DNA from 4 places in the Pseudoroseomonas sp. WGS1072 genome. Region 2 is predicted to be linked to each of the others. Evidence: riboswitches for the same ligand, from Rfam matches in the RefSeq annotation. Region 2 holds a riboswitch; each other region holds the start of a gene.
The links. Region 2 has a riboswitch for cobalamin ahead of ACF3NH_RS04060 (CbtB domain-containing protein). Riboswitches for the same ligand answer to the same signal wherever they lie in the genome.
Positions count from the first base shown of each region.

Region 1 (3,993 bases), 130 kb from region 2:
CAGCGGGATGCCGCGGGCGCGGCAGAGCGCCGCCACCTCCTCGGCGCCGTAGCGCCAGTAGTCCAGCCCGCCGAGCAGGCGGATGACGATGCAGCGCGCCCGCTCCAGCACGCTCTCGGCATAGAGATCGACCGAGAGCGGGTGGCGCAGCCGGGCCAGGCTGGCCAGCCGCAGCGAGGGGCGCGGGGCGGGCAGGCTGTCCCAGGCCGCGGCGGCGGCGGCGAGGTCGCTGTCGGTGAAGGAGAGCAGCACCAGCTCGGCCGGGCTCTGGCCGAGGTCGATGGCGGCCTCGGCCTCGTCCAGGGATCGGGTCTCGCGGGGGAGGAGATGCACGGTGCCGGGGCGCTCCCGAGGTTCAGGCGATCCATCCGCATCTGGGGAGGGCCGGACCGGTGGTCATCCCCAAGGCCGCCTCCCCGCGGGTGCTCAGCCCAGGATGATCCGGGCGATGCCGTCCTGGTCCATCCCGCTGCGGCCGATGATGACGACATGGCCGTCGCGGTCGTCCGGCCAGGGGCGGTCGAACTCCTGCCGGAAGCGGGTGCCGACGCCCTGCACGACCAGCCGCATCGGCTTGCCCGCCAGGCGCACGAAGCCCTTCATCCGCAGCACGTCATGCGCCTCGGCCGCCCGCCGCAGGCGCGCCACCAGCGCGTCCGCCTCCGCGATCTCGGGCAGGACGATGACGAAGCTGTCGAAGTCGTCATGCTCGTGCGCGCCGTCCTCGGCATCGTGGTGCGAGGGGCGGGCGGCGAGGTCGTCCTCGGCCGCGGCGCCGAGGCCGAGCAGCAGCGCCGCATCCAGCGCCCCCTCCCGGGCCGGCACCACCTTGACGGCGCGCGGCAGGCCGGCGGCGATCTCGCCGGTCAGCCGCTCCAGCGCGGCGGCATCCAGCAGATCGGCCTTGTTCAGCACCACGAGGTCGGCGCTGGCGAGCTGGTCCTCGTAGACCTCGGCCAGCGGATTGTCGTGATCGAGCGACGGGTCGGCCGCGCGCTGCGCCGCGACCGCCGCGGGGTCGTCGGCGAAGCGGCCCTCGGCCACGGCGGGGCCGTCGACCACGGTGATCACGCCATCGACGGTGACGCGGGAGCGGATGCCGGGCCAGTTGAAGGCCTTGATCAGCGGCTTCGGCAGGGCGAGGCCGGAGGTCTCGATCAGGATGTGCTCCGGCGGCTCCGGCCGGTCGAGCAGTGCCTGCATGGTCGGGATGAAGTCGTCGGCCACGGTGCAGCAGAGGCAGCCATTGGCCAGCTCGACGATGTTCTCCTCGGCGCAGCCCGGGATGCCGCAGCTCTTCAGCGTCTCGCCATCGATGCCGAGCGCGCCGAACTCGTTGACGATGATGGCGATGCGCCGCCCCTCCGCCTGCGCCATCACCTGGCGCAACAGCGTCGTCTTCCCGGCGCCGAGGAAGCCGGTGACGATGGTGGCGGGGGTCTTCTCCAGCGTGCTCATGCGGCGGACTCCGGGGCGGGAAGGAGGGAGGGCAGCCGGCCGAGCACGGCGCGGCGCAGCGATTCGGGGCGGCGGGAGGGCAGCACGGCGCCACTGGGATGGGCGGCGTAGGTGGCGCCATAGGCCAGCAGGTCGGCGGCCTGCCCCGCCTCCAGATGGCCGAGCAGATAGCTCCACTTGCCCGGAGCGGTCATGGCGGCGGCGCAGCCGCGCTCGCAGACGGCCAGGCAGGTGACGGGGCGCAGCGCGACCGGCGGCGCGGGATGGGCGGCCAGCGCCGCCGCCACGGCGTCGTGCAGCCGGCGGCCGGGCGGCGTCTCACCCTCGGCGAGCGGCCGGTCGGCGCGGCAGGTGACACAGACCAGCAGCGTGGGCGGCTCCCGGTTCGGCTCGATCATCGGCACGGCGGTCCTCCGTCGCGAGGCGGTCACGGAGTGCCGACCGCCCGGCGCCATGCGGCGACCGGGTCGAGGCGCCGGGAGGACGGAACCCCCGGACACATCGCCGCCCGCCGGGGCACCCCGCCCGGTGGCACGATCCGATGGGGATGGCAGGTCTCCTGGCTCACGGATCGGGCGCGCCCCGCCGGCCTTCCCGGCCACCCCTCGCGGCGCGGCCAGTGGCATGTCGGCGGGCCGCTCTCCGCCTACAGTTGCGGGGGCAGCCGCGGCCTGGGGCCCCGGGGAGCCCGCACCGCATTCCCTTTTCACCCCCGCCCCGGCAGCCGCCGATGGCGGGAGACCATCTGGCCGTCTCCTAGGCGGCGGGGTGGCGGCGAGTCAATCGCCGCCACCCCGCCCGGCTGAAACCGCGACGCCGCCGCCACAACGGGTCAGCCCCGGGCGAAGGACACAATTCGATCCGGCCCGCCTCCGGGCGCGGCTTGGCCGCGAAGTTCCCATGACTTCGGGAATGGAACAAGCGGCGCAATATGTAATAGGGATAAAGTGTAAATTACTTGAATAGGGAGATTCCGAAAGAAATCACGAAGGGTCTATATCACCAGGGCGGCGTTATCGCGGTAATCCATTCGGCGGCGCGGCCGGAAATGCGATTTTCGGTAGACTCTGAGACGAGGCTGTATTAGGTTTCCTCACCAATAGATGTGGCGGCACAGAATTGTGTCATTTTCGGGGCGGCGCGGCTGAAACTGGCCGGGCCTGGCCCCTCGTGGCCGCCACCCCTCGGAACCGATCATGGAGGTGTCCGCCCCCGCCCGGCGGAGGGCAGACCGCAAGGCAGACACATGGACAATCCAGCGCAGACCCCCCCGTCACCCCCGGCGGCGATCCCGGCCGACCGGCCCGGCGGGGCCACCACCGACCCGATGGCCGAGCAGGCCCCGGTGAAGATCGCCCTCCGGCATGTCTACAAGGTGTTCGGCGATGATCCCGACGCCGCGCTCCGCATGGTGCGGCAGGGCCGCGACAAGGACACCATCAAGGCCGAGACCGGCTGCACCCTCGGCGTCAACGACGCCAGCTTCGACATCCATGCCGGCGAGATCTTCGTCATCATGGGCCTCTCCGGCTCCGGCAAATCCACCCTGCTGCGGCTGCTGAACCGCCTGATCGAACCCTCGGCCGGCGAGATCTTCATCGACGGCCAGGACATCACGAAGATGTCGAAGCGCGAGCTGATTGAGCTGCGCCGCCGCGACATGAGCATGGTCTTCCAGTCCTTCGCCCTGCTGCCCAACCGCACGGTGATCGACAACGCGGCCTTCGGGCTGGAGGTGGCCGGCATTGGCGAGGCGGAGCGGCGGCGCAAGGCCATGGCGGCGCTGGAGGGCGTCGGCCTCGCCGCCTATGCCGAGAGCCGGCCGGACCAGCTCTCGGGCGGCATGAAGCAGCGCGTCGGCCTCGCCCGCGCCCTGGCGAGCGAGCCCAGCGTGCTGCTGATGGACGAGGCCTTCTCGGCGCTCGATCCGTTGATCCGCACCGAGATGCAGGACGAGCTGCTGCGTCTGCAGTCCGAGCAGAGCCGCACCATCATCTTCGTCAGCCACGATCTCGACGAGGCCATGCGCATCGGCGACCGCATCGCCATCATGCAGCACGGCAATGTCGTGCAGGTCGGCACGCCGGACGAGATCGTGACCAACCCGGCCAACGACTATGTCCGCTCCTTCTTCCGCAACGTGGATGTGTCGCAGGTCTTCCGCGCCGGCGACATCGCGCGCGAGACGCAGGTGACGCTGATCGACCGGCGCGGCATGGCGGTGCACGCGGCGCTGGAGCGGATGCGCCGGCACGACCGCGACGTCGCCATCGTCGTCGGGCGGGACAAGCGCTACCACGGCATGGTCAGCGCCGAATCCCTCGCCCGCGCGGCGCGTGACGGCGGGGCGGACCCCTATCACCGCGCCTTCCTGCCGGAGGTGGAGCCCATCGCCGCCGCCGAGACCCTGTCCGACGTGATGGGCCGCGTGGCGCAAAGCCCCTTCCCGGTGCCGGTGGTGGACGAGAGCCGCCGCTACCTCGGCTCCATCAGCAAGTCGGCGCTGCTCAGCACGCTCGACCGGTCCGGCAACTG
Region 1 is NZ_JBMPSU010000001.1:973,252-977,244, reverse strand. Features, by position in the region: gene cobN (cobaltochelatase subunit CobN) at 1-333, opposite strand, end outside; gene cobW (cobalamin biosynthesis protein CobW) at 427-1,458, opposite strand; gene ACF3NH_RS04675 (DUF1636 family protein) at 1,455-1,856, opposite strand; cobalamin riboswitch at 1,991-2,218, opposite strand; gene proV (glycine betaine/L-proline ABC transporter ATP-binding protein ProV) at 2,786-3,993, shown strand, end outside.
Region 1: another riboswitch for cobalamin. It lies ahead of ACF3NH_RS04675 (DUF1636 family protein); the one in region 2 lies ahead of ACF3NH_RS04060 (CbtB domain-containing protein).

Region 2 (3,993 bases):
GCGACGATCCTCAATCGGGAGGCCCGCGAGCTCGAAGCCGCCGGGGTCGATATCATCCAGTTCGACGAGCCAGCCTTCAATGTGTTCTTCGATGAGGTGAATGATTGGGGCATCGCGACCCTGGAAAGGGCGATCGAGGGCCTGAAGTGCGAGACGGCGGTCCATATCTGCTATGGCTATGGCATCAAGGCCAACACGGACTGGAAGAAGACCCTGGGCTCGGAGTGGCGCCAGTATGAAGCCACCTTCCCCAAGCTCCAGGCGTCCAATATCGATCTGATTTCCCTGGAGTGCCACAACTCGCATGTTCCGATGGAGCTTCTGGAGCTCGTACGCGGCAAGAAGGTGATGGTCGGGGCCATCGACGTGGCGACCGACACCATCGAGACCCCGGAGGAAGTCGCCGCGACCCTGCGCAAGGCGCTCCAGTTCGTGGACGCGGACAAGCTCTGTCCCTGCACCAACTGCGGCATGGCGCCGCTCTCGCGCCGCGTTGCCCGAGGCAAGCTCCAGGCACTCAGCGCAGGTGCGGACATCATCAGGCGGGAACTCGCGGCCTGAACACTGGTCCATGGTGGGCGGGGTGAGTCGCTGAACCGCAGATCCGGCTGAAGATCGCCCCTCGGTGTTCCAAGGCGATTCTCACCGATACGGATCGGCGGGACACCTCGAACCGCTCCCGCCAGCGGCCGCGGAGATCGGCATTGCGCGATCCGAGACCGTGCACGGAGACGATGTCGTTGGAGGAGACGCCGGACCGCCCGGAACTGATCGATGTCATCGCCTCCATCCTGGGCGTCCGGCCGCAGGTCGCATAGACAGGTGCCTCGCACCAGGGAACCCCATGGCATGCACGGTGCCAACTACGCCTTGAAGGACGAGATCCGGGAATACTGGACCCGGCGCGCCGAGACCTTCGACCTGTCGCCCGGCCACGGCATGAAGAGCCTGGAGGAGCGCGACGCCTGGGCGGCGCTGCTCCGCCGCCACATGGGTGCCGAAGCACGTCGCGTGCTGGAACTGGCCTTCGGCACCGGCGAGGTCACCCGCGTGCTGCTGGGCATGGGGTGCGAGGTGACGGGGCTGGACCTGACCGAGGCCATGCTGCTGCGCGCCCGGGCCAAGCATGCGGGCACCCAGGACCTGCGCCTGTTCCTGGGCGATGCCGAGGACACGCGCGAGCCGGACGGCCGCTACGACGCCGTGGTCAGCCGTCACCTGGTCTGGACGCTGGTGGACCCGGCGGCGGCCTTTCGCGACTGGTTCCGGGTGCTGCGACCGGGCGGGCGGGTGGTCATCGCCGACGGCGACTACGTGCGCCTGTCCCGCATCGGGCAGCTCCGTCTGCGGCTGTCCGACTGGCTGAACCAGCGCCAGGGCGTCGTCGGCCCGGCGGTGGACTACGCCGCACACGAGGCCATCCAGCGGCAGGTGTTCTTTCGCCAGGGCCTGCGGCCGGAGCCGCTGCGGGCCATGCTGGAGGAGGCGGGCTTCACCGACTTCCGGCTGGAGCGCCCGCGCGGCCCGCACGCGGCGCAGCGCCGGGGTGCGCCGCTGCGGCAGAAGCTGCGCATTGGCATCTGGAACAGCTTCGTGCTGTCCTGTGGCAAGCCGGGTGGGAACTGAAGGTTGGTTGGCCTGACGCAGGTTCTTGCTGCATCAGGCCGGTAGGGACGTCAGCCGTGCGAGGCGCGGCTCAGGCGCGCCTGGAGCCAGCCGGTCGCCAGTCCCAGCGTGGCCCAGAACAGCAGGCTCACTGCGGTCACCCCCGCGATGAAGCGCTGGGTTAAGGCGTCCGGCACGGCCGATGCCTCGGCAGGCGCCGCCGGGGCGCCCCAGAGGTGCGGGAGAGCGATGACGATGACGGCCAGCACGGCCCAGGGCAGCCGCCGGGTGAAGGCGATCAGCGCCAGGCCGCCCGCCGTCAGCAGCGCCGTCGCCACCCACCAGACCTGACGGTCGGCGAGTTCTGCCACCGGCGTGCCGGGGAGCTTGGGTGGCAGGCCGATTGACGGGGCCAGGGTGAAGACCGCGAAGCCCGCCAGCCCCCAGAGCAGGCCCTGCCGCCAGTCCGCCACGGCGCCGCGCAGGGACATGGCCGCCCCCAGCAGCAGCGCGTAGGCGATGCCGGTCAGCATGTCGGCCAGCACGGTATAGAGCGTCCGCTCCAGCCCGTCCTCCGGCGCCCAGGCTTCGGCGCCATGCTCGTGCGCCTCGGCAGCGTGGTCGGCGTGCCCCGGCGCGGCGCTGTCCTGGTGCTCGTAGGTCTCGGCCACGAGGATGGTGGGCACCGTGTTCCACTGGTGCCCGAGGCTGGCCACGGCGCCCGCCAGGATGCCCGCGAACAGCGCCACGGCCAGAAGCCGCCTGAGATGGTCCATCATGGTCCGGCTCAGTGGCAGGGGAAGCCGTTGGAGTGGCGGGTGTCATGCGCGGCGTTGTGCAGCAGGTCGTTGTGCGCGAAGCCGACGCCCCAGAGCAGCAGGGTGCCGAAGGCCAGGGCGAGGACGCTGGCCAGCACGCGGCCAGTGCTGCTGGCCGCGGCCTGATGGATGGAAGCCGATGTGGCTGGGATCTGCATGAGGAGGCGCTCCGCCGACGCGCCCCGCGCCGGTCCAGAAGGTTGACCACGCCCCGGCAGGTCTCCTGGCTCGCGAATCCTGACCGATGCGCCTGCCTTCCCGGCACCGGGGTGCCAGTGGCCTGCCCAACGGGCAGACGGCGCATCGGTGATCCGCCAACAGTTGCGGGGGCAGCCGCCGACTGAACTCCGATCGGAGCCGCACGACGTTCCCTTTTCACTCGCTCGCGCGAGACCGGTGCGGCGCCTAGGCTATCGTGTGGCGCTTGGCAGGTACAAGTTCTGACAGCCCTTGTCCGGCAGCCCACTCAAGAAGTTACGCCAGTCCGCAGCACCATGCCGTCTTGCAAAAAAATGATATGTTATCACATAACTACTAAATGACCTTGGTATCAGAAGCCTTGACGTCGGCTGATTCGCAGGCGCCGCGCATGCTGGCCGCTGCCGAACCGATCATCCTCGCCAGCATTCTCGCTCCCACCGTGTCGCTCGCGGTCTGAGGGCGCAACCTGCCCAGGCCGCTTCTGCGGGATGCGCAGCGCTTGGCCCAGCAGGCGCCGTTCGTGTGTTCCGGGATAGGTGAGCCAGATATCGCGGTGATGCAGGCGCTCGCGGGTTTTGAGCCTCCGCTGCACCCGGCGCTGCTGGCCGACATGCTGTTCCTCGCCAACTTGTTCGCCGAGGTGTCGGACAGTCAGCAAGTCCGCCTGCGTTTGGAAGCCGTTTCGGACGATAGCTGCGCGCTGTTCCATGCCGATGCGGTGCGCCTGCGCCTTCTCTGCACCTATTGCGGCGATGGGACCGAATGGCTGGCGCGGGCGGGCGGGGCGGCGGAAGCCCGGCGCTTGCGCGACGGGGACGCCCTGCCCGACCGCGCCAGCATTCAGCATCTGCCCATCGGCGCCGCCGCCATCCTGTGTGGTGAAGCCGGGATGCCTGACCACGGCTGCATCCACCAATCCCCACCCATGCCACGCGACGCGACCGGCCGCGCCTTGCACCCGCGCCTGCTGCTCTGCATCGACCCGGCCGAAGAGGACTGACCGCCATGGCGAGCCAAGCGCAATCCCCGACCGACCCTCGGCTGCCTGTCACCGAGCTGTCCGCTTCCTCGGCGCCGGGAAGGCCACCTTGCTGAACCAAGTCCCGGCGAACCGCGAAGGACGGCGTGTCGCTGTCATCGTCAACGACATGTCGGAGGTGAACATCGACGCTGCCCTGGTCGAGCAGGGCGGCGGCCTATCGCGTACCGAGGAGAAGCTGGTGGAGATGTCGAATGGCTGCATCTGCTGCACCCTGCGGGACGACCTGATGCAGGAGGTGCGGCGCCTGGCCGAGGAAGGCCGCTTCGACGCGCTTCTGATCGAGAGCACGGGCATCAGCGAGCCCATGCCGGTGGCCGCCACCTTCGA
Region 2 is NZ_JBMPSU010000001.1:839,925-843,917, forward strand. Features, by position in the region: partial or broken gene ACF3NH_RS04045 (methionine synthase) at 1-561, shown strand, start outside; gene ACF3NH_RS04050 (class I SAM-dependent methyltransferase) at 850-1,626, shown strand; gene ACF3NH_RS04055 (CbtA family protein) at 1,677-2,384, opposite strand; gene ACF3NH_RS04060 (CbtB domain-containing protein) at 2,393-2,581, opposite strand; cobalamin riboswitch at 2,620-2,836, opposite strand; gene ACF3NH_RS04065 (DUF1826 domain-containing protein) at 3,124-3,624, shown strand; partial or broken gene zigA (zinc metallochaperone GTPase ZigA) at 3,630-3,993, shown strand, end outside.

Region 3 (3,993 bases), on a different contig from region 2:
GGCCAGCAGATCCCAGGCCGGCGTCCCCGGCGCCGGGAGCACGTCGGTCATCTTCGGGCGGCCCGCCGTCAGCGTGCCGGTTTTGTCGAAGGCCGCGGTAGATGCTCGTCCACCAGTCCCAGCCCAGCAGGAAGGGCGGCACCAGGATGACCAGGGCGGAGACCACCATCGCGCCCGGGGTCCAGTAGGTCGAGAACCGCTCGATGAAGCGCTGGGTGGGCGCGCGGGAGGCCGAGGCCTCCTCCACCATGCGGATAATGCGGGCGATGGTGTTGTCCGTGGCCCGCACAGGTCTGCCCCAGCCCTTGCGGAGTTCAAGCTCCTGAGCAGACCCAGGCGAGCTTTGGCTTCATCCCCGCCGCTGGATGAGGCGGCTGTGCAGCGAGCCGACCGCCGCTCCTAGCGCGGCCCAGGACAACAGGCTCACCACCATGGCTGCCGCCACGAATTGGCGTGTCAGCTCCTCCGGTACCGCAGAGATCTCCGTAGGGGCAGCAGGCGCTCCGTAGAGGTGCGGCAGAACCAGACTGAACACCCCCAGCACGGCCAGGACCGGGTTCTTCCCGAACCGAATCAGACCTAGACCCACGCCAGTGAGCGCGGCCGTTGCCACCCACCAGGTCTGCCTGTCCGTCAGATCGGCAACCGGCGTGCCGGGCAGCTTCGGCGGCAATCCCATGGACGGCGCCACGCTGAAGACGACGAAGCCCGCTAGACCCCACAGCAGTCCCTGCTTCCAGTCGATGCCGGTCTTCACGAGAGACAGGATCGCCACCAACATCAGCCCGTATCCGATGCTCGTCAGCAGATCGGCCGCAAGCGTGTAGACGGTGCGTTCAACGCCGTCCTCTGGCGACCAGGCTTCCGCCTTATGGTGCTGCGCGCCGCTTTCAGGAACCGAGTGTTCCTTCCATGGAGTGGAACTGGCTTCCGGCGCCTGCTCGTAGGCCTCGGCGGCCAGGATTATGGGTACCGTCCTCAACTGGTGGCCGACCGTCGCGACGGTCCCGGCCAAGGCGCCAGCGATGAGCGCGACAGCGAACAGCTGCCTGATGTGGGACAACATCTCGCGCCTCAGTGACAAGGAAAGCCGTTGGAGTGGCGCGTGTCGTGTGCCGCGTTGTGCAGGAGGTCGTTGTGGGCGAAGCCGACGCCCCAGACGAGGAAGGCCCCGAAAGCCAAGGTGACGATGCTGGCGACGACGCGACCTGCGCTGGACGTTGTTGCCGATGGCGCTGCCGAACTGGTGGATTGAACGTGCATGACATTGTCCCCGTCGGCGCACCCCGCGCCGACCAAGAAGGTTGACCATGCACCGGCAGGTCTCCTGGCTCACGGGTCTTTGCCAACATTCCTGCCTTCCCGGTGCCAACCGGCACCAGTGACCTGCCTGGGGGCAGACGAAGCATCGGCGACCCGTCCACAGTTACGGGGGTAGCCGCCGACTTGGCCTGGTGAGAGCCGCACGGCGTTCCCTTTTATCCCGCTTGCGCGAGACCGGTGCCGGGGCAGCGTATCTTTAAGCACGCGCATTGGGCAAGCGAGTGCCAGCCTACCGCTGGTTAAACTCGCCGATGAATGACGGAACGGAGGGACGCCCTCTCAACCGTGGGCGTGCCCCTGGTCCGGCTCGCCCCACCTGTCCTCGGTGACCCCGCCGTGCGCGCCCGCCAACTCGGCCTGGACGGTCACGTGCGTGATGCCGAACCTTTCCCTGAGCATGGCACCCAGCACGTCTTCCAGCCTGTCCTCCCAGGACAGCGAGGCGTCGACCACGACGTGCGCCGACAGCGCGACCTTGCCGCTGGTCAACGCCCAGACATGGAGGTCGTGGATGTCGCGCACCCCGGCCGTCCCGCGCACGGCCTCCTCGACGGCATCCAGATCGATGCCGCGGGGCACGCTCTCCAGCAGGACGTCGACGGCCTCCGACAGCAGGGTCCAGGTCCGCGGCAGCACCCAGAAGGCGATGCCGACGCCGAGCACCGGGTCCACCCAGGTCCAGCCGGTGGCCCAGATGACCAGGGCGCCGACAATGACCGCGACGGAGCCGAGGAAGTCGCTCCAGACCTCCAGGTAGGCGCCCTTGACGTTGAGGCTGCTTTCGCTGCCCCCGGCCAGAAGGCGCATGGCGATCCAGTTCACCAGCAAGCCAAGGACGGCGACCGCGAGCATGCCCAGGCTGCCCACCTCGGCAGGCTCGCGGAAGCGCTGGTACGCCTCGTAGAGGATGTACAGGGCGACAAGGAACAGCAGCGAGGCATTAAACGCAGCCGCCAGGATCTCGAAGCGGTGGTAGCCCCAGGTGCGCCGCCTATCGGCGGGGCGACGGCCGACTCGGATCGCAACCAGGGCCACCGCGAGGGCCAGCGTGTCGGTCAGCATGTGCGCCGCGTCGGACAGCAGAGCCAGACTGTTGAAGACGTAGGCGCCCATGATCTCGGCAAGTAGAAAGGTGCCCGTCAGCCCCAAGGCCGTGGCGAGCGCGGCGGAATTGGCATTTCCTGCACCGTGGTCATGAACCTGCCCCATCTGAACCTCCATCGGTGACCTGTCGTAGTCCACCTGCGCGGTGGTTCGCACCTCCAGCCATGGGAGGTTCCAGCCCTGAAGAATGGCGCCAGCCTCTAACCTCGTGCACTTCCCCGCGACGGTGCGGAGCCGCGTTGCCCGAGACGGACGGCGCGGCTCCCAACTGTGTCAGAAGCGCGCCTGGCCGCTGCGCCCGGCGGGGTTCTTGACCTGCAGGGTCACGGGGGCGCCGCCCGGAGGGGCGCTCGCGGCCGTCCCGGCCAGGGTGTTCTCGGTACCCGGCGCCAGTTGCACGACCTGGCGCGCCTGGCCGGAGCCGACCAGCGCGGACACCGTGTAGCCCGCCGACGGGACCGGCTTCCCCGCCTCGTCGTAGAGGTGGACCGTCAGGGTCCGGTCGGACACCAGAAGCTCGGCATGCACGCCGACGATGTCCTGCATGCGGCCGCCATGGGCGCCCTGGTCACTGTGGCCATGGGACTGCGCCAGCGCGCCGGTGGAGAGCGAGACGGCCGCCAGGGCCGCGAGAAGGATTGTCCGCACGTTTTATGTCCTCGTTGGTGGGTGGACTGTGTCGCCGGGAGGGGCTGGACGCCCCTCCCGGCGGACTCACTCGGCCGCGGCGTGCCGCGCCCCGGCAGGAACGACGTCCTCCGGCACGGGCTTCTGGACACGCCCGAAGCGCACGTAGAGGGCGGGCAGCACCAGCAGGGTCAGCAAGGTCGCGCTGATCAGGCCGCCGATGACCACGGTGGCCAGCGGCTTCTGGACCTCGGCGCCCGCTCCGGTGGCCAGGGCCATGGGGACGAAGCCCAGCGACGCCACCAGCGCCGTCATGGCCACGGGCCGCAGACGGATCATGGCGCCCTGGTAGACCGCGTCCCGCAGGGACAGGTGCCCCTGCTGCATCAGGCCTTTGATGGAGGTCGCCATCACCAAGCCGTTCAGCACCGCCACGCCGGAGAGCGCGATGAAGCCCACCGCCGCCGGGACGGAGAACGGCATGTCCCGCAGCCAGAGCGCCAGGAGGCCGCCGGACAGGGCCAGGGGCACCCCGCTGAAGACCAGCAGGGCGTCCCGGACCGAACCCAGCGCCGCGAAGAGCAGGACGATGATGAGCAGGAAGCAGGCGGGCACCACGACGCTCAGCCGGTCGCGGGCCTTGGCGAGGTTCTCGAACTGGCCGCCCCAAGTGATGGTATAGCCGGGCGGCAGCTGGACCTGCTCGGTCACCTTCGCCTGCGCCTCGGCCACGATGGAGCCGATGTCGCGGCCGCGGGCATTGGCCTGGATGACGACGCGGCGCCGCCCTTGCTCTCGGCTGATCTGGTTCGGACCCTCGACCACGTTGAGGCTGGCCAGCTGCTGCAGCGGCACCGAGGTGGCGGGCCTGCCCGCCACCGGTGGCAGCGGCACCGGCAAGTTCCGCAGTGCCTCAAGGTTGTTGCGCAGGCTTTCCTG
Region 3 is NZ_JBMPSU010000005.1:37,830-41,822, forward strand. Features, by position in the region: gene ACF3NH_RS21555 (P-type ATPase) at 1-289, opposite strand, end outside; partial or broken gene ACF3NH_RS21550 (heavy metal translocating P-type ATPase) at 1-51, opposite strand, end outside; gene ACF3NH_RS21560 (CbtA family protein) at 350-1,066, opposite strand; gene ACF3NH_RS21565 (CbtB domain-containing protein) at 1,075-1,263, opposite strand; cobalamin riboswitch at 1,301-1,517, opposite strand; gene ACF3NH_RS21570 (cation diffusion facilitator family transporter) at 1,603-2,532, opposite strand; gene ACF3NH_RS21575 (hypothetical protein) at 2,701-3,075, opposite strand; gene ACF3NH_RS21580 (efflux RND transporter permease subunit) at 3,142-3,993, opposite strand, start outside.
Region 3: another riboswitch for cobalamin. It lies ahead of ACF3NH_RS21565 (CbtB domain-containing protein); the one in region 2 lies ahead of ACF3NH_RS04060 (CbtB domain-containing protein).

Region 4 (3,993 bases), 1.3 Mb from region 2:
CGCAGCAGGGCGCGGGCCAGGGCGATGCGCTGCTTCTGCCCGCCCGAGAGGCGCGAGCCCCCGGGCCCGAGCACCGTGTCGTAGCCCTGCGGGAGCGCGGCGATGAAGTCGTGCGCGGCGGCGGCGCGGGCCGCCGCCTCCACCTCCGCCCGCCCGGCGCCGGGATGGCCGCAGGCGATGTTGGCCAGCGCCGTGTCGTCGAAGATCACCGCGTCCTGCCCGACATAGGCCATGGCGCCGCGCAGGCTTTCCAGCGTCACGGAACGGATCTCGGCGCCGTCCAGCGTGATGCGCCCGGCCGTCGGGTCGTAGAGGCGCGGCAGCAGGGCGAGGGCGGTGGACTTGCCGGCGCCGGAGGGGCCGACCAGCGCCACCGTCTGCCCCGGCTCGGCGGTGAGCGAGAGATCCTCCAGCGCCGCCTGCGGGGCGGCCGCGTCGCCGCCCGGATAGTGGAAGCCGACATGCTCCAGCACCAGCCGCCCCGGCCCCTCGGGCAGCGGTGGCGCGCCGTCCGGCGTGGTGATGGCGGGGCGCCGGTCCATCACCGAGAACACCCGGATCAGCCCGCCGAAGCCTTCCTGCAGGGCCGCGTTCAGCGCGCCCAGCGAGCGCATCGGCCGCGTCGCCAGCAGCAGCGCGGAGATGAAGCCGGTGAACTCGCCCACCGTGCCGCGCCCGGTCGAGACCTTCCAGCCGACGAAGGCCAGCACCCCGGCGACCGCGACGCCGCCGAGCGCCTCCAGGATCGGGTCGAGCTTGGCGCGGGTGCGGGCGATGGAGAGCAGCGCCTCGCGCAGATCGGCGAAGGCGCGGCCGGCGCGATGCTCCTCCTGCGCCTCCAGCCCGTAGGTACGCACCACGCGGGCGGCGGCGAAGCTCTCGGTCAGCAGGGCGGCGGTGTCGCCGACGCGCGCCTGCATGCCGCTCGACGCCCGGCGGATGCGCTTGCCGAGCTTCATCACCGGCACCACCGCCACCGGATAGATGACCGCCAGGATCAGGCTCATGTGCCAGTCCAGCCAGACCATCGCGGCGGCGAGGCCGATGACGGTGAGCCCGTCGGCCAGGGCGTTGATCGCCTTGGTCAGCGCCTCGCGGATCGCCTGGGCATCGGCGGTGAAGCGGGCGGCATGGCGGGCCGGGGCGTCATGCGCGACCAGCGCGAGGTCGGTGCGGGTCAGGGCGCGGAACAGGTCGTTCTGGATGCGCTCGATGACGCGCAGCACCACCGCCTGCACCGAGATGGCCTGGCCGTACTGCGCCAGCGACTTCGCGGCGGTGAGCAGGATGATGGCCGGCGGGATCAGCCAGACGATGCGCCCGTCGCCGGCGGTGAACAGGTCGAAGGCCTGCTGGATGACCAGCGGATAGAGCGCGGTCAGCCCCGCCAGCGCCCCGGTGCAGACCAGGGCGAGCAGGATGCCGCCCTTGTGATGCCGGACATAATGCCGCCAGAGGCGGGCGGTCAGGGCGCGGGTGGTCTCGGGGGGCGGAAGGGCAGCGGCCATGCCGCCGCGCTTAGAGCCTTCGGGGGCGGCGGCAAAGGGGCTTCTGTCCGGACCGGTGGCCACTGGAGCCGGCTTGCCAGATCTATTTAACATAAGTATATCTTTATGTGTCGCCGGTCCCGCGCGAGCGGGTGAAAAGGGAACGCCGTGCGCTCCGGCCGGGCCATCGCGCCCGGGAGCCAGTCGGCGGCTGCCCCCGCAACTGTCAGCGGCGTGCCGCTGGCCCATTCGCCGTGGAAGCCTCCGCGGCGGGCCACTGCGCCACCCTCCGGGGCGCGCGGGAAGGCCGGGCCGGCGGTGTCCTGGGCGCCATGCCCCGGAACGCCGCGAGCCAGGAGACCTGCCGGCGTCGCACCAGACCAGGCCGCCGGGCGGGGTGAACCGGAGGCAGGACCGAGAGCATGACGACCTTCCAACGGGGCCCCTCCGGCCCGGCCACCGCCACCGCCCGGCCGGAGGGCGGCGCATGACCGTCGCCGCCAATCTGGGCTTCCCCCGCATCGGCGCCCGGCGCGAGCTGAAATCCGCGCTGGAGGCGCACTGGGCGGGCGAACTGGACGAGGCCGGTCTGCTGGAGGCCGCGCGGGGCCTGCGCCAGCGGCACTGGCAGCTCCAGGCCGGCCAGGGCATCAGCCACATCCCGAGCAACGATTTCGCGCTCTACGACCAGGTGCTCGACACTGCCGGCATGCTGGGCGCCATCCCCGAGGGCTATGGCTGGCGAGGTGGGCCGGTGTCGCTCGCGACCGCCTTCGCCCTGGCGCGCGGCGCGCGTGGCACCGCGGCCGAGCGGTCCGCCGGCATCGCGGCCGGCCTGCCGGCGCTCGAGATGACCAAGTGGTTCGACACCAACTACCACTACCTGGTGCCGCGCCTCTCCGCCGGGCAGCGCTTCGAGCTGACGGAGAACCGCCCCCTGGCGGCCTTCCGCGAGGCCCTGCCGCTGCGCACCCGCCCGGTGCTGCTCGGCCCGGTCAGCTTCCTGCTGCTCAGCAAGACGGAGGACGGCTCGGACCCGCTCGGCCTGCTGGACCGCCTGCTGCCGCTCTATGCCAGGCTCCTGGGCGAACTGGCCGCAGCGAACTGCGCCTGGGTGCAGATGGACGAGCCCGCCCTGGCGCTCGATCTCTCCGAGGCGGCGCGCGAGGCCTTCCGCCGCGCCTATGCCGCCCTGGCGGAGGGCGCCACGCCCGACCTGCTGCTGACCAGCTATTTCGGCCCGATGGCCGACAATCTGGCCACCGCCGCCAGCCTGCCGGTGGCCGGGCTGCATCTCGACCTGGTTCGCGGCGCGGCCGACCTGGAGCCGGCGCTCGATCTGCTCCCCCCGGAGCGCTGGCTGTCGCTCGGCCTGGTGGACGGCCGCAATGTCTGGCGTTGCGACCTGCGCGCGGCGCTGGGCACCCTGCGGCGGGTGGCGGAGCGGCGGGGGACGCGGCGGCTGATCGTCGCCCCCTCCTGCAGCCTGCTGCACGTCCCGGTCGATCTGGCCCAGGAGGGCGGGGAGGGCCAGCGGGGGCTCGACCCGGCGGTACGGTCCTGGCTCGCCTTCGCCACCCAGAAGCTGGAGGAGGTGGCCGCCCTGGCACGCGGCCTGGACGAGGGCGAGGCCGCCATCGCCCAGGCCCTGGCCGCCAGCGACCGGGCGCGGCAGGGGCGGGCGGAGAGCGCCGCCGCGCACCGGCCCGAGGTGCGGGCGCGCCTCGCCGCCGTGACGCCGGAGATGGCCCGGCGCGCCGGCGCCTTCCCGGCCCGCCGCGCGGCACAGCGGGCACGGCTCGGCCTGCCCGACTTTCCCACCACCACCATCGGCTCCTTCCCGCAGACGCCCGAGGTGCGGCAGGCCCGCGCCGCCCTGGCGCGCGGCACGCTGGACGCGGAGGGCTACGAGCGGCGGGTCGAGGCCTGGATCGACGAGGCCCTGCGCTGGCAGGAGGAGGTCGGGCTCGACGTGCTGGTGCATGGCGAGTTCGAGCGCAACGACATGGTGAAGTACTTCGGCGAGCAGCTCGACGGCTACGCCTTCACCCGGCATGGCTGGGTGCAGTCCTACGGCAGCCGCTGCGTCGCGCCGCCGATCATCTGGGGCGACGTGGCGCGGCCGGGGTCCATGACGGTGCGCTGGGCGGCCTACGCGCAGTCGCGCAGCGCGCGGCCGGTCAAGGGCATGCTGACCGGGCCGGTGACCATGCTGCAATGGTCCTTCGTGCGCGACGACATCCCGCGCGCCGAGGTCTGCCGCCAGATCGCCCTGGCGCTGCGGGACGAGGTGACGGAGCTGGAGGCGGCTGGCATCGCCGTGATCCAGGTCGACGAGCCGGCCTTCCGGGAGGGGCTGCCGCTGCGCCGCGCGGCCTGGCAGGCCTATCTGGACTGGGCGGTGGAGAGCTTCCGCCTGGCCACGGCCGGGGTGCGGGACGACACCGCCATCCACACCCACATGTGCTACTCCGAGTTCAACGACATCCTGCCCGCCATCGCGGCG
Region 4 is NZ_JBMPSU010000001.1:2,126,549-2,130,541, forward strand. Features, by position in the region: gene ACF3NH_RS10165 (ABC transporter ATP-binding protein) at 1-1,508, opposite strand, end outside; cobalamin riboswitch at 1,606-1,870, shown strand; gene metE (5-methyltetrahydropteroyltriglutamate--homocysteine S-methyltransferase) at 1,975-3,993, shown strand, end outside.
Region 4: another riboswitch for cobalamin. It lies ahead of metE (5-methyltetrahydropteroyltriglutamate--homocysteine S-methyltransferase); the one in region 2 lies ahead of ACF3NH_RS04060 (CbtB domain-containing protein).